Variovorax paradoxus EPS: one gene and its partner. The protein of the gene in region 2 binds, or shares a complex with, the protein of the main gene of each other region. Links are inferred from orthologs where the notes say so. Each region holds a gene or a part of one and is shown on either strand. Other genes may lie near its edges.

Region 1 (10,755 bases), 800 kb from region 2 along the record:
CGCGCTCGTGCTGGCCAACCACATCGGCTCGCTCGCCGTGCTGCGCGAGGCCTTCGAAGCCGCGCGCGGCAGCTAGGCGCGCGTTCCCACCTCATCGCGATTTTCGAAAGAGAACACCATGACCGACATTCCCGCCACCGAACGGCGCTACCTCGGCGGCTTCGGCAACGAATACGCCTCCGAAGCTGTGCCTGGCGCCCTGCCGCAGGGCCGCAACAACCCGCAGCGCGGGCCCTTCGATCTCTACACCGAACTGCTCTCGGGCACCGCCTTCACCGCGCCGCGCCATGAGAACCGCCGCACCTGGCTCTACCGCCGCCAGCCCTCGGTGGTGTCAGGCCGCTACCAGCCCTACGCACAGCCGCACTGGACGACCGGTGGCGCCCGCGAGATCGCGCTGCCGCCCGAGCCGATGCGCTGGCACCCGATGCCGCTCGATGGCGCGGCCGAGGCCGACTTCATCGACGGCATGCACACGGTCGCGGCGAACGGCGATGCCGAATCGCAGGTCGGCATCGGCTCGCTGATGTACCTGGCCGGCCGCTCGATGGACAAGCGCGCCTTCGTCAACGCCGACGGCGAGATGCTGGTCGTGCCGCAGCAAGGCCGCCTCGTCATCACGACGGAACTCGGCGTGCTCGACGTGAAGCCCGGCGAAATCGCGGTGCTGCCGCGCGGCATGGTCTTCAAGGTGGCGCTGCCGGACGGTCTCTCGCGCGGCTACGTCTGCGAGAACTACGGCGCGCATTTCCGGCTGCCCGAGCTGGGTCCCATTGGCTCGAACGGCCTCGCGAACGCGCGCGATTTCCAGGCACCCGTGGCGGCGTTCGAGGAAGACGGCGGCGCCTATGAACTGGTCAAGAAATTCGCCGGCCGCTTCTGGAAAGCGCCGACGAAGCAGTCGCCCTTCAACGTGGTCGCCTGGCACGGCAACCTCGCGCCGGTGAAGTACGACACGGCGCGCTTCATGGCCATCGGCTCGATCAGCTTCGACCATCCCGATCCGTCGATCTTCACCGTGCTGACATCGCCCAGCGACACGCCCGGCACCGCCAACTGCGACTTCGTGATCTTCCCGCCGCGATGGATGGTGATGGAGAACACCTTCCGTCCGCCCTGGTTCCACCGCAACCTCATGAGCGAGTTCATGGGCCTGGTGCTCGGCGAATACGACGCCAAGCCGGGCGGCTTCAAGCCCGGCGGCGCGAGCCTGCACAACTGCATGGTGCCGCACGGCCCGGACGAGGAAGCCTTCGACAAGGCGACGCACGCGGACCTCAAGCCCCACAAGCTGGACAACACGCTGGCCTTCATGTTCGAGAGCCGCTTTCGCTTCATTCCGACGAACTTCGCGCTGAAGAGCCCGGCGCTCGACACCGACTACGCCGACTGCTGGGCGGGGCTGAAGGACCAGTTCAAGCCATGATGAAGAACGCCTTCGCTCTCACGCGCCGCGCGGCGGCTCTCGCCCTGCTCGCTGCGCCCTTGCTCACGCACGCGGCGGACTTTCCGTCGAAGCCGATTCGCTTCATCGTGCCCTACACGCCCGGCGGCACCACCGACCTCGTGGCGCGCACCGTGGGCCAGAAGGTGTCGGAAAAGCTCGGCCAGCCGGTGCTCATCGACAACCGCGGCGGCGCGGGCGGCAACATCGGCATGGACGCCGTGGCCAAGGCCGCCCCCGACGGCTACACCATCGGCTTCGGCGCGATCTCGACCAATGCGCTGAACCCGCACATCTACAAGTCGATGGCCTTCGATCCGCGCAAGGACTTCACAGCGATCAGCCTGCTGGGCACCTCGACCATCGTGCTCGAAGTGCCGGCCGCCTCGCCGATCAAGTCGGTGCCCGACCTGATCGCCGCCGCGAAGAAGAACCCGGGCCTGCCCTACGCCACCGCGGGCGCCGGCACCTCGATGAACCTGGCGGGCGTGATGTTCGCGCAGATGACCGGCACCGAGCTCGTGCACGTGGCCTACAAGGGCAGCGGCCCGGCCATCACCGACATGCTGGGCAACAACATCGGCTTGATGTTCGACAACCTGCCGGCGTCGCTGCCGCACATCCAGGCCGGCAAGCTGCGCGCGCTGGCTGTCGCCGGGCCGGCGCGGTCGCCTTCGCTGCCCGACGTGCCGACGATGGCTGAGGCGGGCCTCAAGGGCTACGCGCTCGATCCGTGGTTCGGTGTGTACGGACCGGCGAACCTGCCGGCACCCGTGGTCAAAGCGCTGAACGAAGCCTTCGTCGAAGCGCTCGCGATGCCGGACGTGAAGGCCAAGCTGCAGCAGGCCGGCTTCTCGCCGCGCGGCTCGACCGCGCAGGAGCTGGCGACGCTCACGCAGACCGAATACCAGCGCCTCGGTGATGTGGCCAGGAAAGCCGGCATGACCGCGGACTGAAGACCGACGCGCACGCAATCCACTCACACACCATCCACCCACCGTTCACGCTGAGCTTGTCGAAGCGCCGCGCAAGACTTCGACAAGCTCAGTCCGAACGGTGCCGGATTTCCTTCCACCAATCCGGATTCCTCTCCCACCCAATTCAAGGACACGCATGACCGCACTGAACGCCACCCACGACCCCAAGCTGCGCAGCTGGGTCGCCTCGGCCAACGAAGCCGGCACCGACTTCCCGATCCAGAACCTGCCCTTCGGCCGCTTCCGCACCGCGGGCAGCAGCGAGGCCTTCCGCATCGGCGTCGCGATCGGCGACCAGGTGCTCGACCTGAAGGCCGCGGGCCTCGTGGACACCGACGACATGAACGCGCTGATGGGCGCGAGCGTGAAGGACCGCCAGGCCCTGCGCGCCGCGATCTCCGCGGGCCTCGCCGAAGGCAGCGACAAGCAGGCCGCATGGTCGAAGGCGCTGCTCGCGCAAGCCAAGGCCGAGATGACGGTGCCCTGCCGCATCGGCGACTACACCGACTTCTACACGGGTATCCACCACGCGACCACCATCGGCAAGCTCTTCCGCCCCGACCAGCCGCTGATGCCCAACTACAAGTGGGTGCCCATCGGTTATCACGGCCGCGCCTCGTCCATCGGCGTGAGCGGCCAGGTCTTCAAGCGCCCGCAGGGCCAGACCAAGGCGCCCGATGCGGCCGAGCCGAGCTTCGGCCCGTCCAAGCGCCTCGACTACGAACTGGAGCTGGGCTTTCTGGTCGGCCAGGGCAACGCGCTGGGCGAGCCGATCGCCATCGGCGAGGCCGAAGAGCACCTGTTCGGTGTGACGCTGCTCAACGACTGGTCGGCACGCGACCTGCAGGCCTGGGAATACCAGCCGCTCGGCCCGTTCCTCGCGAAGAACTTCGCGAGCACGCTGTCGCCGTGGATCGTGACCATGGAGGCGCTCGCGCCGTTCCGCGCGAGGTTCGAGCGGCCCGCGGGCGATCCGCAACCGCTGCCGTATCTCGATGCGCCGTCGAACCGCGAGGCCGGCGCGCTCGACATCACGCTCGAAGTGCTGCTGCAGACCGCGAAGATGCGCGCCGAAGGCATCGCGCCCGCGCGCCTCACGCGCGGCAACACCACCGAGGCCGCCTACTGGACCGCCGCGCAGCTCATCACGCACCACACGGTGAACGGCTGCAACCTGCAGCCGGGCGACCTGCTGGGCTCGGGCACGCTCTCGGGGCCGAAGCCCGACGAGGCCGGTTCGCTGATGGAACTCACGCTGGGCGGCAAGCAGCCGATCACGCTGCCGAACGGCGAGAAGCGCACGTTCCTGGAAGACGGCGACACGCTGGTCATGCGCGGCTACTGCGAGCGCGCGGGGGCTGTGCGTATCGGGCTGGGTGAAGTCAGCGGCACGGTGGCTGGCTGAGAGGCTTCCGCGTTGTTCCCTCTACCGCTAGCGGGAGAGGGCTAGGGTGAGGGCAGTCGGCCTCACAGCATCGCGCGGCCTCGAATGCCGCTCACCCTCACCCCAACCCTCTCCCCAAGGGGAGAGGGAGCAAGAGATCAGGGAGCAGTGGCAGGCGTCGTCGTCGCCACCGGCCACGCCACTTCGCTCGCCACGCGCGGCTTGCCCATCGGCGCGCCGGCCTTGCCGATCTTGATGGCGGCCATGTCGGCCTCGCTCGGGTACTGGTCCATGAGCCAGTAGTCGAACACCCGGCGCGCGATGGGTGCCGCGGCGCCAGCGCCCCAGCCGGCGTTCTCCACGATCACCGCCACCGCGATCTTCGGATCACTGACCGGTGCGAACGCCATGAAGAGCGCGTGGTCGCGCTGGTGCTCCTCGAGCGCGCGGGCGTTGTACTTGGTGTTCTGCGCCTGCGTCACCGCCTGCGCCGTGCCGGTCTTGCCGGCCGCCTGGTAACCCGCGCCCGCGAACACGCTGCGCGCGGTGCCGCTGGTGACCACGCTGGTGAGGCCCTCGCGAATCACCGCCACGTTGGCCGCGGTGTAGCCCAGGTTCTCCGGCGGCGGCTGCGGCAGCGGCACCACCTGGCCGCTCACCGTGTTGCGCGTCGCCAGCACGAGGTGCGGCTTGCGCTTGATGCCGCCGTCGGCCACGATGGCCGTGGCCTGCGCGAGCTGCAGCATCGTGAAGGTGTTGTAGCCCTGGCCGATGCCCAGCGAAATGGTTTCGCCCGCATACCACTTCTTCTGCTCGGGCCGCTTGTAGGCGTTGCGCTTCCACTCGGTGCTGGGCAGCACGCCGCGCACCTCGCCGCCCAGGTCGATGCCGGTGATCTGGCCGAAGCCCAGCGGCTTCATGAAGTCGTGGATCAGGTCCACGCCCATCTCGTTGGCCAGCGAGTAGTAGTAGATGTTGCTCGACAGCTGGATCGAACGCCGCATGTCGACGCCGCCCAGGTTGCCTTCGGGGCTGCCGAAGCGGTGGCCGCCGAAGTTGAAGTAGCCCGGGTCGTTCACCACCACGCTCGCGCCGCGCTTGCCGGTCTGCAGCGCCGCCAGCGCCATGAAGGGCTTGTAGGTGGAGCCGGGCGGGTAGGTGCCGCGCAGCGCGCGGTTCAGGAGCGGCTTGTCGAGCGATTCGCTCAGCTCTTTCCAGCTCTCGGTGTCGATGCCTTCGACGAAGAGGTTCGGATCGAACGTGGGCTTGCTCACGAAGGCCAGCACCTCGCCCGTCTTGGGGTCGATGGCCACCAGCGCGCCGCGGCGGTCGCCGAACATGTCTTCCACCAGCTTCTGCAGCTTGATGTCCAGCGACAGCATCACGGTATTGCCCGGTGTGGCCGGGTGGCTTGCGAGCCGGCGGATGGCGCGCCCGCCGGCCGAAGTTTCCATCTGCTCCACGCCGGTCTGGCCGTGCAGCGTTTTCTCGTAGCTCTGCTCGATGCCCAGCTTGCCGATGTAGTCGGTGCCCTTGTAGTTGGCTTGTTCCTCTTCTTCCCAGTCTTCCATCGCGGTCTTCTCGCGCTGGTTGATGCGGCCGATGTAGCCGAGCACGTGCGCGCCGGTCTCGCCGTTCGGGTAGTTGCGGAAGAGCCGTGCCTTGATCTCCACGCCCGGAAAGCGGTAGCGCTGGGCCGCGAAGCGCGCGACCTCTTCGTCGCTCAGGCGGGTGCGGATCGGAATGGAGTCGAAGCTGCGAGAGTCTTCGCGCAGGCGCTTGAAACGGCGGCGGTCGCGCGGCGAGACTTCGAGCACCTGCGTGAGGTTGTCGATGGTCTCCTCGACATCGTTCACCTTCGAAGGCGTGATCTCCAGCGTGTAGGCCGAGTAGTTCGAGGCCAGCACGATGCCGTTGCGGTCGAGGATCAGGCCCCGGTTGGGCACCACCGGCACGATGGCCGTGCGGTTGCTCTCGGCCTGCTCGGCCAGGTCTTCATGCCGCGTGACCTGCAGGTAGATCAGCCGCGAACTCAGCAGGCCGAACGCGAAAAGCACAGCGAGGCCGATCACGATCACGCGGCGCTTGAAGCGCGCGAGGTCGGCGGCGACGTTGCGGATTTCGGTCATGGCGGTGGGAGCTTAGGCGCGCGCTGGGGCAATGGCAAATGCCGCGGGCAAGGCTTAGAGGGGGCGGTTCTCGTCGGGTTCCGGGGTGCGGCGTTGGGGGGCCAGCAAGAGAGCGGAGGCCAGAGGCCACAGCGCGGCCTCCACGCCTGGCGAGATCAGCACCGACCAGCCCGGGAACACGCCACCGCCGATCATCCGCGTGATGACCTCGATAAGCTGCGACAGCGCAAAGAGCGGCAGCACCTGCAGCGCCTGCGACAGCACCGGATACCAGAGCAGGCGCCGATGGATCGTGATCGCGAAGAAGCCCAGCGTCGTGTAGGACAGCGCATGCTGGCCGAGCATCGAGGCCTGGTGCACGTCCATGCAGAGGCCGAACACGAAGGCCGCGCCGATGCCCACGCGCGAGGGCTGGTGCACGCCCCAGAACACGATGACCAGCGCCAGCAGGTCGGGCATCCAGGCGGCACGGCCGATGGGGATCATGTTGACCAGGAGCGCCACGACGAGGCTGGTCCACATGAAGAGGGGGCTGACGGGCAGCAGGAGCTGCTGCTGGCCGGGACGCTTGATCATCGGCCGCCTCCTGCGCCCGCGGGTGCCGCGGGCTTTTTCTCGTTCTTGCCGGCCCCGGGCTTGCCCTCGGCGCGCTTGCGCTGCGTGGTCGCGGGCGCGGCGGGTGGCGGCGCGGTCGGGGCACCGGTCGGCTCGAGCACCAGCACGTAGCGCGCGGCGGTCACGCTGGCGAGCGGCACACAGTAGATACGGGCGAAGCCCGAGTCGGCGCGGCGCTCGATGCGCTCGATCTTCGCGACCGGAAGGCCCGCCGGGTAGATGCCGTCGACGCCGCTGGTGGAGAGCAGGTCGCCCTCCTGCAGGTCGGCGTTGGCGGCCATGAAACGCAGCTCCAGCCCGCCGCCGTGCGCCGAGGCGTCGCCGAAGGCCACGCTGCGCACGCCCGTGCGGGTGTTCTGAACGGGAATCGCGAGGTCGCGGTCGATCACCAGCGTGACTTCGCTCGTGAGGGGCAGCACCTGCGTGACCTGGCCGAGCACGCCGTGCGCGTCGATCACCGGCGAGCCGGCGGCCACGCCGTGGGCGAGGCCCTGGTCGATGACGATCTTGCGGGTGTAGGGGTCGGCCGCGTCGTAGAGCACCTCGGCCGCGCGGCCCGGCGTTGCGGTGGTCTGGCGCAGCTCGAGCAGCTCGCGCAGGCGCGCGTTGTCCTGCGCCAGCGTGTCGGCCTGGCTCGCGCGCTGGGCCTGCATCATCAGCGCCTTGCGGGCATCGGCCTCGTTGCGCTGGGCGGTCTGCAGGTCTTCGAGGTAGCGCCCGCCGCCCATCATGAGCTGCACCGGCTTGAGCGCCACCCATTGCACCGGGTAGAGCACCGCGCCGAGGGTCGCGCGGATCGGCTGCACGATATGAAAGCGTGCATCGGCCACCATGAGGAACAGGGAGAGCGCGCCGAAGAAGATCAGCTTGCTGAGTGCCGACTGTCCCTGGTTGAACAGGGGTGGCGCTGTGCGATCGAGCGTGCCCAGAGGCATGAATTCAGACCCGGCGGTGGTGCGGAATCAAATAACAAAAAGCCGGCCTATGCAAGCAGAGGCCGGCCGATGATGGCTTTCGCCTTTTACTCGCTAGTGAAGATGCTGCCCAGACGGTCCATGCGCTCCAGGGCGATGCCGCAGCCGCGCACCACGCAAGTCAGCGGGTCTTCGGCCACGAGCACCGGGAGGCCCGTTTCCTCGGCCAGCAGGCGGTCGAGGTCGCGCAGCAGGGCGCCGCCGCCGGTGAGCATCATGCCGCGGTCGGCGATGTCGGCGCCCAGTTCGGGCGGCGTCTGCTCCAGCGCGTTCTTCACGGCCGAGACGATGTTGTTGAGCGGATCGGTCAGGGCTTCCAGCACTTCGTTGCTGCTGATGGTGAAGCTGCGCGGGACGCCTTCGGAAAGGTTGCGGCCCTTGACTTCCATTTCCTTGACTTCGGAGCCCGGGAAGGCCGAGCCGATGGTCTTCTTGATGACTTCGGCCGTCGGCTCGCCGATCAGCATGCCGTAGTTGCGGCGGATGTAGTTGATGATGGCTTCGTCGAAGCGGTCGCCGCCCACGCGCACCGACCCCTTGTAGACCATGCCGCCCAGCGAGATGACGCCCACTTCGGTGGTGCCGCCGCCGATGTCCACCACCATCGAGCCCGAGGCCTCGCTGACGGGGAGGCCGGCGCCGATGGCCGCGGCCATGGGTTCTTCGATGAGATAGACCGACGTGGCGCCGGCAGCTTCGGCCGCGTCCTTGATGGCGCGGCGCTCGACCTGGGTCGAGCCGCAAGGCACGCAGATGATGATGCGCGGGCTCGGCGTGAGCAGCGTGCGCGGGTGCACCATCTTGATGAACTGCTTGATCATCTGCTCCGTGATCACGAAGTCGGCGATCACGCCGTCTTTCATCGGGCGGATCGCCTCGATGTTGCCGGGCACCTTGCCCAGCATGGCCTTGGCTTCGCGGCCGACGGCCTGGATCACCTTCTTGCCGTGGGGGCCGCCTTCGTGGCGGATCGCGACGACCGAGGGCTCGTCCAGCACGATGCCCTTGTTGCGGGCGAATATCAGGGTGTTGGCGGTGCCGAGGTCGATCGCAAGGTCGGTGGAAAAGTACCGACGGAAAGCTCCAAACATGTGCGGAATCCTCTGAGCACGGCCTGCGCATCGGCAGGTCGTCGCTCTATTTTTGGGTCGTTTGACGGGGTGAATTGATCGTTTTTGGCGCAAAAGCCGGCGCGTTCGCGGGGGTTGCGGCAAAGGCGGGATAATACCCGAATCCCCTCTGATTCCCGTGTTAGCACCCCCTTAGGCGTGCGATTACCTTCGGTTTTTTGACCGGTCCGACCCATGTCCCTTGACGCTTCAGATATCGCACGCATCGCCTCCCTGGCGCGGCTGCAGCTTGCCTCCGACGAAAGCGAGCGCATGCTCAGCCAGATCAACGGCTTTTTCGATTTAGTCGAACGTATGCGTTCGGTCGACACCGCCGGCATCGAGCCCCTGGCCCATCCGGTTGCCGCCATCGAAGACATCACCCTGCGCCTGCGCGATGACGTGGTGAGCGAACCCGACAACCGCGAAGCCAACCAGAAGAGCGCCCCCGCCGTCGAAGCCGGCCTTTTCCTCGTGCCCAAGGTGATCGAATAATGAGCGGCGAACAGCAACTGCACCAGATGGGCGTGGTCGCCCTGGCCAAGGCCCTGGCCGAGCGCAAGGTCTCGGCCGTCGAAGCCTCGCAGGCTTTTCTCGGCCGCATGAAGGCCCACGAATCGCTCGGCACCTTTGTCGACGTCAATGAGGAAGTCACGCTGGCCCAGGCCCGCAAGGCCGACGCGCTCCTCGCCGCCGGCAATGCTCCGGCGCTGGCCGGCGTGCCGATCGCGCACAAGGACATCTTCGTCACCACCGATTTCGCCACCACCGCCGGCTCGAAGATGCTCGCGGGCTACCGCTCGCCCTTCGACGCCACCGTGGTGCGCCGCCTGGCCGAGGCCGGCGCGGTCACGCTCGGCAAGCTGAGCTGCGACGAGTTCGCGATGGGCTCAGCCAACGAGAACGTCGCCGTGCCCGCCGTGGGCCACGACAAAGCCGTGCCGGTGCGGAACCCGTGGAACCGCGACCGCATTCCGGGCGGCTCCTCGGGCGCCAGCGCGGCGGCCGTGGCGGCACGCCTTGCGCCCGCAGCCACCGGCACCGACACCGGCGGCTCGATCCGCCAGCCCGCATCGTTCTGCGGCGTGACCGGCATCAAGCCGACCTATGGCCGCGCCTCGCGCTACGGCATGGTGGCCTTCGCATCGAGCCTCGACCAGGCCGGCCCGATGGCCCGTTCGGCCGAAGACTGCGCGCTGTTGCTGTCGGCTTTCTGCGGCCCCGATCTCGACCGCGATTCGACCTCCATCGACAAGCCCGCCGAAGACTTCGGCCGCGCATTGAACGACTCGCTCGAGGGCTTGCGCATCGGCGTGCCGAAGGAGTTCTTCGGCGAAGGCGTGGCACCCGGCGTGCGCGCCGCCATCGACGCAGCGCTCGCGCAGTACGAGAAGCTCGGCGCCAAGCGCGTCGAGGTGTCGCTGCCGCGCACCGAGTTGTCGATTCCCGTGTACTACATCCTTGCCGCGGCCGAAGCGTCGAGCAACCTGAGCCGCTTCGACGGCGTGAAGTTCGGCCATCGCGCGAAGCAGTACAAGGACCTGTCCGACATGTACGAGAAGACGCGCGCCGAAGGCTTCGGCGACGAAGTGAAGCGCCGCATCATGATCGGCACCTACGTGCTCTCGCACGGCTACTACGACGCCTACTACCTGCAGGCGCAGAAGGTGCGCCGCATGATCGCCGACGACTTCCAGCAGGCGCTGAAGCAATGCGACGTGATCGCCGGCCCCGCCGCGCCGACCACCGCATGGAAGATCGGCGAACACGGCGACGACCCGGTGGCCGACTACCTCGCCGACATCTTCACGCTGCCCGCATCGCTGGCCGGCCTGCCGGGCATGAGCGTGCCCGCGGGCTTCGACGGCGGCATGCCCGTGGGCCTGCAGCTGATCGGCAACTACTTCGGTGAAGCCAAGCTGCTGAACGCAGCCCACCGCTTCCAGCAAGCCACCGACTGGCACACGCGCACGCCGGAGGGCTTTTGAGATGAGCGAGACCGTGAACACATTCGAAGCACAACAACAAGGCCGCCCGACCGGCCCGCTGGTGCGCGGCTATGAAGTCATCATCGGCTTCGAGACGCACGCGCAGCTGTCGACGAACAGCAAGATCTTCAGCCG
Region 2 (10,828 bases):
GGCCCGAAAACGCGCTCGAGCCCTTGCGGTTGAAGTCGCCTTCCAGGCCGTGGCCGATGGCCTCGTGCAGCAGGATGCCGGGCCAGCCGGAGCCGAGCACCACAGTCATCTCGCCGGCCGGGGCCGGGCGGGCGTCGAGGTTGGTCAAGGCGGCCTTCACGGCCTGGTCGACGTATTCGGCGATCTTCTCGTCGTCGAAGTAGGCAAGGCCGAATCGCCCGCCGCCGCCGCCGGAGCCAACTTCGCGGCGGCCGTTCTGCTCGGCGATCACGGTGACCGACAGGCGCACCAGCGGGCGCACGTCGGCGGCCAGCGTGCCATCGGCGCGCGCCACGAGCACCACGTCGTATTCGCTCGCCAAGCCTGCCATGACTTGCGCCACGCGCGGATCGCGCGAGCGCGCCAGCTTCTCGGTCTTTTCGAGCAGCTTGACCTTGGCCGTGCTGTCGAGCGTGGAGATGGGGTCGACGCCGTTGTAGAGCGACCGGCTCGAGGCAATCTTGCGGGTCGGCGTCTTCACGCGGCCGGTGCGGCCGGCGGAGGAAATCGAACGGACCGTGCGGGCCGCATCGAGGAGCGAGGCTTCGGAAATGTCGTCCGAATAGGCGAATGCGGTTTTCTCGCCGCTGACCGCGCGCACGCCGACGCCCTGGTCGATGCTGAAGCTGCCGGTCTTGACGATGCCCTCTTCCAGGCTCCAGCCTTCGCTGCGCGTGTACTGGAAGTAGAGATCGGCGTCGTCCACCTTGTGCGAGGTGATCTCGGCGAGGGCCTTGCTCAGGTGCGATTCGTCGAGTCCGAACGGCGTGAGCAGGAGTTGTTGGGCTGTTGCCAGGCGCTCGATGGTGGGTTCGCGAGAGATCATGACTGCCATTCTAGGCAGCCACCCTCTTCCGCGCCGCCCCCAAGGGCACTCGGGCGCCTAGTTCTGCGCCAGCTTTCGGGCCCGGGCGATCGACATCAGGATGCCCAGCCCCAGCCCCAGCGTCACCATCGCCGTCCCGCCATAGCTGATGAACGGCAACGGCACCCCCACCACCGGCAGGATGCCGCTCACCATGCCCATGTTCACGAAGGCATACGTGAAGAAGATCATCGTGACCGCCCCCGCCAGCAGGCGCGAGAACAGGGTCGACGCACTGGTTGCGATGGCCAGCCCGCGGAAGATGAGAAGGATGAAGGCCGAGATCAGCGCCAGGTTGCCCACCAGCCCGAACTCCTCGGAATAGGCGGCGAAGATGAAGTCGGTGGTGCGCTCGGGAATGAATTCGAGGTGCGTCTGCGTACCCTGCATGAAGCCCTTGCCGCCGACGCCGCCCGAGCCGATGGCGATCATCCCCTGGATGATGTGGAAGCCCTTGCCCAGCGGGTCCTTGCTCGGGTCGAGCAGCGTGCACACGCGCTGCTTCTGGTAGTCGTGCAGCACCCGCCAGTCGACGCCGTCGGTGCACAGCTTCGATTCGAAGCTCACGATCAGCGTCACCGCGATGGCGCCGATCACCACCGGCGGCACGATCAGCTTCCAGGGCAGCCCGGCGAAGAAGATCACCGCCAGGCCCGCCGCCAGCACCAGGAGCGAGGTGCCCAGGTCGGGCTGCTTCATGATGAGCCCGACCGGCACCGCCAGCAGCACGGTGGCCACCACGAAATCGAGCGGCCGCAACTGGCCTTCGCGCCGCTGAAACCACCAGGCCAGCATCAGCGGCATGGCGATCTTGAGGATTTCACTGGGCTGGATCACCACGCCGATGTTGATCCAGCGCTGTGCGCCCTTCTTGGTGATGCCGAAGAGCGCCACCGCGATCAGGAGCGCCACGCCCGCCGCGTAGAGCGGCACCGCGAACATCATCAGCCGCTGCGGCGGCACCTGCGCCACCACGAACATGATGAAGCCGGCCAGCAGCATGTTGCGGCCATGGTCGACGAAGCGCGAGCCGTGGTCGTAGCCGGAGGAATACATGGTCAGCAGCCCGGCGAAGGCGAGCAGCAGCACGGCGAAGGCCAGAAAGCCGTCGAAGCCCTGGAAGATGGGCGCAATTCGACGCGCCAGGGAGGGCTGATTGAACACGGCAGACATGGGGGCGGATTATCCGCGCCCCGCATGTCCTTTCAGCCGAAAGCGAGCTGAACGACCGTGCGCCCCGGTCGGCTTTCGACCGCCAGGCGCGCGCCGATCGCGCCGGCGCGCTCCCACAGGGCCCTGGGAACCTGCGAGGCGTCGAAGCCGCGGCCGTTGTCGATCACCCGCAGCCGCACGGTGTCGCCCTGCATGTCGGCTTCGATCCGCAGCACGCTGGCCTGCGCGTGCTGCAGCACGTTGGAGATGGCCTCGAACAGCAGGAACTGCAGTTGCCGCATGGCGTGCGCATCGAGCAGCTGCACCGGCCCGACCTCCTCCACCGCCCATTCGAACTCGATGCCCGCCGCCACCAGCCGGGGTTCCAGCCGGTAGCGCAGCGCCGCCAGCAGGGCGCCGACATCGCCCGGCGGCAGGTGGATCGAGTCGATCGACAGCTTGAGCTGGTCGAGCGAATCGCGCAGCGTGCGCAGCAGTTCCTCCGAACTGGTCTGGCCCGACTGCAACTGCCGGATCGCCGAGCTGATGTGCGAGCCCACGCCGTCGTGCATGTCGCGCAGGATGCGCTCGCGCTCGTGGGTGCGCGCCTGGTCGCGTGCCACCTGTTCGAGCTCGGCATAGGTCAGCGCCAGTTCGCGCTCGCGTTGCGCGACCCGGTCGGCCAGCGCCGCGACCCATCCGCGCGCCTGCGTGCTCACCGCGTGAAAGCGCCGCAGCACAATCAGGAGCAGCGCGATGCCGAAGAAGATCGACGAATAGCGCACCCAGGTCGTCTCGCCGTAGGCGTCGCTCAGGCGGATCACCAGCCAGTCGCGCAGGCCGAAGGCCACCGTCACGAGCGCCGCGATGGCCACCAGCATCCGCTCGGTGCTCGGGTTGCGCACGGTCGCCACCACGAAGCCGCCCACGAAGACGCCGATGATCACGATCTCGACGGCCAGCCAGCCGGTGAGCCACACCGGTTGTTCGCGATGCAGCGCAAGCGCGCTCGCCACCACTGTGCCGGCGACGACCACGGCGAGCGGCCAGCGCAGCCATTGCAGGCGCGGATTCCGCGCCCACCCCGCGAGGTGATAGCAGAACATCATGGCCGAGGCCGCCCAGCCCGCGTAGCAGGCGGCCATCAGCACGCCCCAGGGAACCCAGGACAGCGGCGGCTCGGCGATCACGCCGTCTGCCACGCGGACCGCCCAGCAGAACTCGGCGAGCGCCGCCCAGAAATAGATGCCGTCGCGCCGCTGCCGCCCCACGGCGCCGGTGTCCACCTGCGTGAGCCAGAGCGCCAGCGCGATGCTGCCCACGATCAGGCTGAAGGCGGTCAGCAGCACCGAGCCGGTGAAGCGCCAGGCATAAGCGCTCTCGAAGAGCTCGGTGCGCACCGGCGTGGCGGGGCCGACGACGACGCGCGAGAGTCCCGCGCGCCGGGCGCTGTCGGCGCGCAGGCGGATCTGCAGGTGGTTCTCGCCGGCCGTCAGCAGGTGCCCCGGCACGGGCACATAGATGGGCGCCTTGGCGTAGTCGGCGTCATTGCCCACGCTCATGTCGCCGTAGACCTGCAGCAACGCCCCGTTGAGCTGCACCTCGAAGACGTTGCCGACGCGGGGAATGAAGATGCCCCAGGGCGTTGCCGGCGCGGCCGCGAGGGTGAAAGGCAGGTCGAAGCTCGCCAGGCCTGGCCGGCCGCGGTGCTGGCGGTCCCAGTGATAAGAAAGCTCGACCGGCCCGGTGCGGGTGATGCCGTCGACCGACGTCGTGATGGTGCCGTGGCGCAGCTCGATCGAGCCATCGGCCGCCTGGAGCGGCTCCGCCGACGCAGCCCCCATGCCGGCAGCGCCGATCACCAGCACCGCCAACCACAGCGAAAGCAGTGCGCCCAGCCTCGCCAGCATCCGTCCTCAGCCCGGGTGAGGCAGCAGGCCGAGGCGCGTGGCCTCGAAGACCGCCTCGCTCTTGGAGTGCACCGCGAGCTTGCCGTAGAGGTTCTTGATGTGGGTCTGCACCGTGTGCACGCTCAGGCCCTTGAGCCGCGCGATTTCTGCATACGAGAAGCCGCGGGCGATAAGCGTCAGCACCTCGTGCTCGCGCGCCGACAGCAGGCCGCGCTCGTTCTCGTCGAAGGCGGTCTCGGGTGCCGCGCCCGAAGCAGCCATGCCCGGCGCGAGGCTGGCCGATTGCAGGCTGCGGTACTTGGCCAGCACCCGCCGCGCGATCATCGGCGAGATCGGCGATGCACCAGCCTTCATCTCCACGATGGTCTGCGCGATGTCCTCGGGTGCGGCGTCCTTGTGGATGTAGCCCACCGCGCCGGCCTCGATGCTGGCGAGCACGTTCTCCTCGTCGCCGAAGACCGACACCACCAGCGGCTCGCAGCCGGGAAAGCGAGCGACGGCGTCGCGGATCACGTCCAGGCCGGTGCCATCGGGCATGCCGAGGTCGACCAGCAGCACGTCGGGAATCGTCGTGGTGCGCGCCAGCCAGCCCCGCGCCTCCTGCACCGTGCCCGCGCTGCCGAGCCAGAAAAGACGCGGGCTGCGCTGCACGCTGGCTTCGAAGAAGGCGCGTGCGCGGCTGTCGTCCTCGACCACCAAGACGCCCCAGCGGCGCAGCGTCCCGTCGTCCAGAGCCTCTGTATTCATGGGATGAAGCATAAGCCTCGGCGCCTTGCCGGACGCTGGACATGCATACCGCTTTCATGGGATGCGCACGGCGGATCGGGTCCCGAGAATTGGGCGTTTTCTTTTTCTTTTTGCCGCGGGTTCATCGCCGAGCGTGCGACGCCGGCAACGAGGAGCAGCCCATGAATACTTTCGAACTCAAGCCAGGCGAACGTCGCAGGGCCGAGGCCGATGGGACTTTCATGCGGTGTAAGTCGTTATGAGTTATCGCTTTCCCCAAGAGCCCCTCGCCGCAGGTTTTTTGAATGCCGCGAGCCGCTTTGCGGGCACGGACCTCATGCAGAATTACCTCGCCTCGGCCAGCGAGGTACGGCGTTCGCACCTTCCCGCCCTTCCCCCCATGGACCCGCAAACCACTCATCTGCTGTACCTGCACGGCTTCCGTTCCTCGCCCCGTTCGACCAAGGCGAGGCTCGTGGCGCAGCGCGTGGCGCAAGCGCATCCGAACCTGGAATGGTGGTGCCCGCAACTGCCGCCTTCGCCGCACGACGCCATCGACATGGTGATGAAGGGCATCGCGCACTGGCCGCGCAAGTCGATGGCCGTGATCGGCTCGTCGCTGGGCGGCTTCTACGCCACCTATGTCGCCGGCATGACGCGCTGCCGCGCGGTGCTGCTCAATCCGGCCGTGTACCCGGCGCGCGACCTCACGCGCTACATCGGCGACCAGACCGTCTGGCACGACCCGGCCGAGCATTTCTATTTCCGACCCGAGTACATCCACGAGCTGCGCGCCATGGAAGTCGGCTCGCTCACGCGGCCCGAGCGTGTCTTCGCGATCATCGCCAAGGGCGACGAAGCGCTCGACTGGCACGAGATGTCGGCGCGCTATCCAGACAGCAACATCAAGCTGCTGGAAGGCAGCGACCACGCGCTGTCGGATTTCGAGACGGCGCACCTGGACGACGTCATGGCGTTCATCAATCCAGTCTGAAGCCCAAAAACACCGCGGAACCGGCTTCGCCGGGCCGCAGGTGTTGCCCCCGGTAGGGGGAAGGAGGCCACACGAAGTGGGCAAGCCAGGGGAGAGCCGGTCTTTCGCCGTGGGAGAATCCGCGCCTATGTTTGTATTGTTTGAAGAAGCCGGCAAGTACCTCGGCGGCCGTGTCCTGTCGGAGGCCGAAGCCTCGGCGCAGGTCGAGCTCGAGACCGGCAAGCGCGTCAAGGTCAAGGGCGCCAACATCGTTCTGCGTTTCGAGAAACCGTCTCCTGCCGAGTTGATCGCCGAGGCGCGCTCGCTCGCCGCCGCGATGGACCTCGACCTGGCCTGGGAATTCGCAGCCGACGGCGAGTTCGGTTTTGCCGACCTGGCCGCCGACTATTTCAGTGACAAGCCCACGCTCGCCCAGCAGGCGGCCGCGCTGTTCGCCCTCTTCGAGGCGCCGCATTACTTCCGCCGTGCAGGCAAGGGGCGCTTCAAGAAGGCGCCGGCCGAAATCGTGCAGCAGGCGCTCGCCGCCATCGAGAAGAAAAAAGTCATTCAGGCGCAGATCGTTGAATGGGCCGGGCAGTTGGCCGAGGGCGTGTGCCCGCAGCCAATCCGCGAGCAGCTCTACAAGATCCTGTTCAAGCCCGACAAGAACGCCCCCGAATACAAGGCCGTGGTCGACGCCGCGCGCGCCACGCAGCGCCCGCCGCTCGATCTGCTGGAACGCGCCGGGGCGATCGATTCGCCCTACCAGTTCCACTGGCGCCGCTTCCTCTTCGAGAACTTCCCCAAGGGCCACGGCTTCCCCGCGCTCGCGGCACCGGCCATTGCGGACGACCTGCCTGTCGCCACCGGCGTCGAGGCCTTCTCGATCGACGATTCGCAGACCACCGAAATCGACGATGCACTGTCGGTGCAAGGCCTTGGCAGCGGCACCGTCACGGTCGGCATCCACATCGCTGCACCGGCCCTGGCACTCACGCCGGGCAGCGCCATCGACAACGTCGCGCGTGCGCGCATGTCGACGGTCTACATGCCGGGCTACAAGATCACGATGCTGCCCGACGAGGTGGTCAACACCTACACGCTGCTCGAAGGCGCCGACCGCCCGGCCGTGTCGCTCTACGCGCGATTCGACGAAGCCACGCTCGAACTGCAGGGCACCGAGACCAAGCTCGAACGCGTGCCGATCGTCGCCAACCTGCGCCACGACCAACTCGACGCCGTCGTCACGCAGCCCTGGCTCGAAGACGCCACGGTCACGAGCCCCGACACGCCCGAGGCCGCCGCGAACCTGCGCGCCCCGCTCTCCTTCCTGTTCCGCCTCGCCAAACAATTGAAGGCGCAACGCGAAGTGGTGCGCGGCAAGCCCGAGAACTTCAACCGGCCCGACTACAACTTCCGCCTCGTCGGCAACGACGGCAACGAACCCACCGGCAACGAGCAGGTGCAGATCACGACGCGCCAGCGCGGCGCGCCGCTCGACCTGATCGTCTCGGAAGCGATGATCCTGGCCAACAGCAGCTGGGGCGGCTGGCTCGGCGAACTCGGCGTGCCCGGGCTCTACCGCAGCCAGGCGAGCCTGGCGCCCGGCATCAAGGTGCGCATGGGCACGCGCGCGCTGCCGCATGCGGGCCTGGGCGTGAAGAGCTATGCGTGGAGCACCTCGCCGCTGCGCCGCTACACCGACCTGGTGAACCAGTGGCAGATCATCGCGGCCGCCCGCCACGGCAAGACCGCCGCGCTGGCCGCGCCCTTCAAGCCGAAGGACGCCGACCTGTTCTCGATCCTCTCGGGCTTCGACGCGGCCTATGCCACCTACAACGGCTACCAGGGCGGCATGGAGCGCTTCTGGACGCTCAAGTACCTGCAGCAGAACGGCATCACCGAGCTCGAAGCGACGGTCATCAAGGACATCCCCAACGGCGCGCTGGTGCGTGCCGATGCGTTGCCGCTGGTGTTCCCGGTCGCGGGCCAGCAGGAGCGCGGTGCGCGCCTGCGCGTGAAGCTCGGCGAGATCGACGAGATTGCGCTCGACGTGAGCGGCACCGTGCTCGAGCGCCTCGATGCACCGAAGGCCGATGCGTCGGCGGAAGACGAAAGCGGCGAGGATGAAGAAGAAGTCGCCGGCCCGATCGCCATTGCCGTCGATTTGAACGACAGCGAGGCCGCGCCGGAAAACACACCCGCACCTGCATGAACTCCGGCGAGACGTCTGGAGAAGTGCGCCCCCTGGAGGAGTTTCGAGAATGAACTTCAAGGACCTCAGCACGCTGCAGATTGCACTGGGCGTGTCGGTCATTGCGCATGCCGCGCTGCTGGCGGTGCGCTTCGTCGATCCCGAATCATTCAACCGCGCGTTCACTGACACGCCGCTCGAGGTGATCCTTGTCAACAGCAAGACCAAGGAGCGGCCCGACGCCAACGCCAAGCTGATGGCGCAGACCTCGCTCGCGGGCGGCGGCGACCTCGACAAGGGCCGCGCGACCAGCCCGCTGCCGCCGTCGAGCTTCACCGCGGTGGGCGATTCGTTCGAAGACGCGCGCAAACAGGTCGATGCCCTGCAGGCAGAGCAGATGCAGATGATCACGCAGCTCAAGCGCGATATCGCCGCCATGCCGGTGCGCGATCCGCGCAACGCGGGCGACCCGACGGAAGCCGCCGCGCAGGAAGAAAAGCGCCGCCAGATGGTCGAGCTGCTGGCCCAGATCGAGCGCCGGGTGAACGAAGAGAACTCGCGCCCCAAGAAGCGCTACGTCAGCCCGTCCACGCGCGAGGCTGCGTTCGCGGTGTACGTGGACACCATGCTGCGCCGCGTCGAGGCGCGCGCCGCGGAAAACTTCCCGGAGCTGGCCGGCAAGAAGCTGTACGGCGAACTCAAGATGACGTTGACCGTCAACTTCGACGGCAACGTGCTCGCCACCGTGGTCGACCAGAGCTCGGGCAACATCGCGCTCGACCGTCGGGCGCAGGCCATCGTTCGCAGCACCGGCAACTTCGGCAAGTTCACGAACGCGATGCGCCAGGAGCAGGCCGATCAGATGGTGATCCAGGGCACGTTCCGCTTCGCGCGCGACGGCACGATGGAAATCTCCCAATAAGCATCGATCGAGAAGGCTGCAGCGATGGACCTGTATTGCGTCATGGGCAACCCCGTCGAGCACAGCCGCTCGCCGCGCATCCATGCCCGCTTTGCCGAACTCTGCGGCCAGCAGATCGACTACGGCCGCCTGCTGATTCCGCTCGGCGCCTTCGCCGAAGGCATTGCCGCGTTCCGACGTGAAGCCGCCGAGCGCGGCGACAGTGCGCGCGGCTGCAACATCACCGTTCCATTCAAGTTCGAAGCCGCCGCCTTGGCGCAGCACACCAGCGAGCGCGCCCTGCTCGCGCAGGCGGTCAACACGCTGCGCTTCGGGGCCGACGGCAGCATCCACGCCGACAACACCGACGGCATCGGCCTCGTCAACGACATCGTTCGAAACGCGGGCGTGCCGCTGGCGGGCAAGGAGCTGCTGCTGATCGGCGCCGGTGGCGCCGCCGCTGGCGTGCTGGGTCCGCTGCTCGATGCGGGAGCTTCGCGCATCGTGGTCGCCAACCGCACCGTCGACAAGGCGGTTGCGGTGGTCCGGCGCCATGCGGCACTCGCGCTCGGCCACGGCGCCGCGCTCGAAGCCTGGGCGCTCGACGAAGTGCCGGGCAGTTTCGACGTGGTGGTCAACGCCACCGCCTCCAGCCTCGCGGGCGACGCAGTGCCGGTGAGCGCAAAGGTGCTGCGCCCCGGCGCGCTCGCCGTCGACATGATGTACGGCCCAGCGGCCGCAGGCTTCATGGCTTGGGCCAAGGCACACGGCGCCGTGCCGCGCGACGGGCTCGGCATGCTGGTCGAGCAGGCGGCCGAATCGTTCGATATCTGGCGCGGCGTGCGCCCGCCTTCGGCGCAGGTGCTGGGCGAGTTGCGCGCATCGCTCGCCGCCGGCCAATGAAAGCGGTGCTGCGCCTGATCGCCTGCCTCGCGGTGGCGGCTCTCGCGCTCGAACTCTTCTTCGTGGCGCGCATCGCGGCCATGGCGGTGATCGATCCGCAAAGCACCGCGTTCCAGCGCTCCGAGGCCTGGCAGGTCGCGATCCACAAGGGCAGCGAAGGCGGCTGGCGGCAAGAGTGGGTGCCTTACGCGCAGATCAACGACACGCTCAAGCGCGCCGTGATCGCAAGCGAGGATGCCGGCTTCGTCGATCACAACGGCGTGGAGTGGGAAGCCATCGAGCGCGCACGCCAACGCAATGCCAAGGCCGAAGAACTGGCCGCCAAACGCGCCGCCCGTGCCGTGGCACGCGGCAAGCCGGTGCAGCCGGTGCGCCTGCGCGGTGGCTCCACCATCACGCAGCAGCTCGCAAAGAACCTGCTGCTTTCGGGCGAACGCACGATGCTGCGCAAGGGCCAGGAGCTGGTGCTCGCGACGCTGCTGGAGGTTTTTCTCGACAAGCGCCGCATCCTCGAGCTCTACCTGAACAACGTCGAATGGGGCGAAGGCGTGTTCGGTGCCGAGGCCGCATCGCAGTACTACTTCAAAAAGCCCGCCTCGCGCCTGAGTGCCAACGAAGCTGCGCGGCTCGCGGTGATGCTGCCGAGCCCGAAGTTCTTCGAGCGCCGGCCCGGCTCGCCGTACCTCAGCGGACGGGCGTCGACGGTCGTGGCGCGGATGTCGTCGGCCGAGCTGCCCTGAGGCCGAGCTTGGTGCGCAGCGCTTCGAGCGCCAGCACGCCCGCGAAGCCGATCGTGTAGGCCAGCACGTCCCACCAGTCAGCCGTGCTGCCGAGCACGATGCGCAACGCGCGGTTCGGAATGTGCAGGTGCCACGCCGACGCAATGAACTGGCCCAACTCCACCGCATAGCCCACGCCCAGCGCGGCCAGTGCCAGCGGCAGCACGCGCGCCGCGATGACGGTCTTGAAGACGAAGTAGACCCACACCACCGCCAGCACATCGCCGAAGAAACTTCGGAGCCAGCCCCAGCGCGCGCCGACGGTGGCCAGCAACGCAAGAACAACGAACAGGGCCACCGCCCACGCCAGTGAAAGAGGATCGAATCGCCATCGCATGGCCCGTATCATCGCGCCCATATGCTGGCAAAGCTCACAGGTTGGTTGT

The links.
Region 1: the proteins of rodA (region 2) and mrdA are in contact, whole or in part, in a crystal structure (PDB 6PL5), measured with the Thermus thermophilus proteins. The link is inferred for Variovorax paradoxus EPS from one-to-one orthologs. Residues at the interface, in WP_223903423.1 of Thermus thermophilus: Phe161, Val165, Phe168, Val169, Leu172, Pro198, Tyr199, Glu202, Tyr211, Arg212, Asp213, Gln220, Val221, Gln223, Ser224, Ile226, Ala227, Ile228, Gly229, Ser230, Gly266, Phe267, Val270, Leu274, Tyr277, Gly278, Leu281, Phe285, Leu289, Arg297; in WP_223903432.1 of Thermus thermophilus: Arg4, Ile5, His6, Leu8, Ala9, Phe12, Ala15, Leu16, Leu19, Gly20, Arg22, Ala23, Trp24, Leu26, Gln27, Val28, Tyr31, Tyr34, Leu36, Leu43, Thr45, Asp47, Lys156, Gln157, Gly158, Ser160, Val184, Leu201, Glu202.

The regions. Positions count from the first base shown.
Region 1 is NC_014931.1:306,323-317,077, reverse strand. What follows is about bases 3,450-6,337. They hold mrdA (penicillin-binding protein 2), read right to left. Parts: upstream 5,935-6,337; coding sequence 3,964-5,934; downstream 3,450-3,963. Other genes in these bases: mreD (rod shape-determining protein MreD), read right to left, coding at 5,989-6,337; fahA (fumarylacetoacetase), read left to right, coding at 3,450-3,826. Outside these bases: VARPA_RS01505 (DUF2783 domain-containing protein), read left to right, coding at 1-76; hmgA (homogentisate 1,2-dioxygenase), read left to right, coding at 119-1,426; VARPA_RS01495 (Bug family tripartite tricarboxylate transporter substrate binding protein), read left to right, coding at 1,426-2,400; more of fahA, read left to right, coding at 2,558-3,449; more of mreD, read right to left, coding at 6,338-6,510; rod shape-determining protein MreC, read right to left, coding at 6,507-7,484; VARPA_RS01470 (rod shape-determining protein), read right to left, coding at 7,571-8,614; Asp-tRNA(Asn)/Glu-tRNA(Gln) amidotransferase subunit GatC, read left to right, coding at 8,828-9,127; Asp-tRNA(Asn)/Glu-tRNA(Gln) amidotransferase subunit GatA, read left to right, coding at 9,127-10,620; Asp-tRNA(Asn)/Glu-tRNA(Gln) amidotransferase subunit GatB, read left to right, coding at 10,622-10,755. UniProt on the Escherichia coli protein: Catalyzes cross-linking of the peptidoglycan cell wall. Responsible for the determination of the rod shape of the cell. Is probably required for lateral peptidoglycan synthesis and maintenance of the correct diameter during lateral and centripetal growth.
Region 2 is NC_014931.1:1,105,083-1,115,910, reverse strand. Bases 1-2,961 are described here. They hold rodA (rod shape-determining protein RodA), read right to left. Parts: upstream 2,078-2,961; coding sequence 923-2,077; downstream 1-922. Other genes in these bases: VARPA_RS04970 (ATP-binding protein), read right to left, coding at 2,110-2,961; tldD (metalloprotease TldD), read right to left, coding at 1-865. In the rest of the region: more of VARPA_RS04970, read right to left, coding at 2,962-3,966; VARPA_RS04965 (response regulator transcription factor), read right to left, coding at 3,973-4,725; VARPA_RS04960 (YqiA/YcfP family alpha/beta fold hydrolase), read left to right, coding at 5,093-5,686; VARPA_RS04955 (ribonuclease catalytic domain-containing protein), read left to right, coding at 5,814-7,880; VARPA_RS04950 (energy transducer TonB), read left to right, coding at 7,930-8,781; aroE (shikimate dehydrogenase), read left to right, coding at 8,806-9,663; mtgA (monofunctional biosynthetic peptidoglycan transglycosylase), read left to right, coding at 9,660-10,403; VARPA_RS04935 (DUF2809 domain-containing protein), read right to left, coding at 10,348-10,791; VARPA_RS04930 (lysophospholipid acyltransferase family protein), read left to right, coding at 10,801-10,828. UniProt on the Escherichia coli protein: Peptidoglycan polymerase that is essential for cell wall elongation. Also required for the maintenance of the rod cell shape. Functions probably in conjunction with the penicillin-binding protein 2 (mrdA).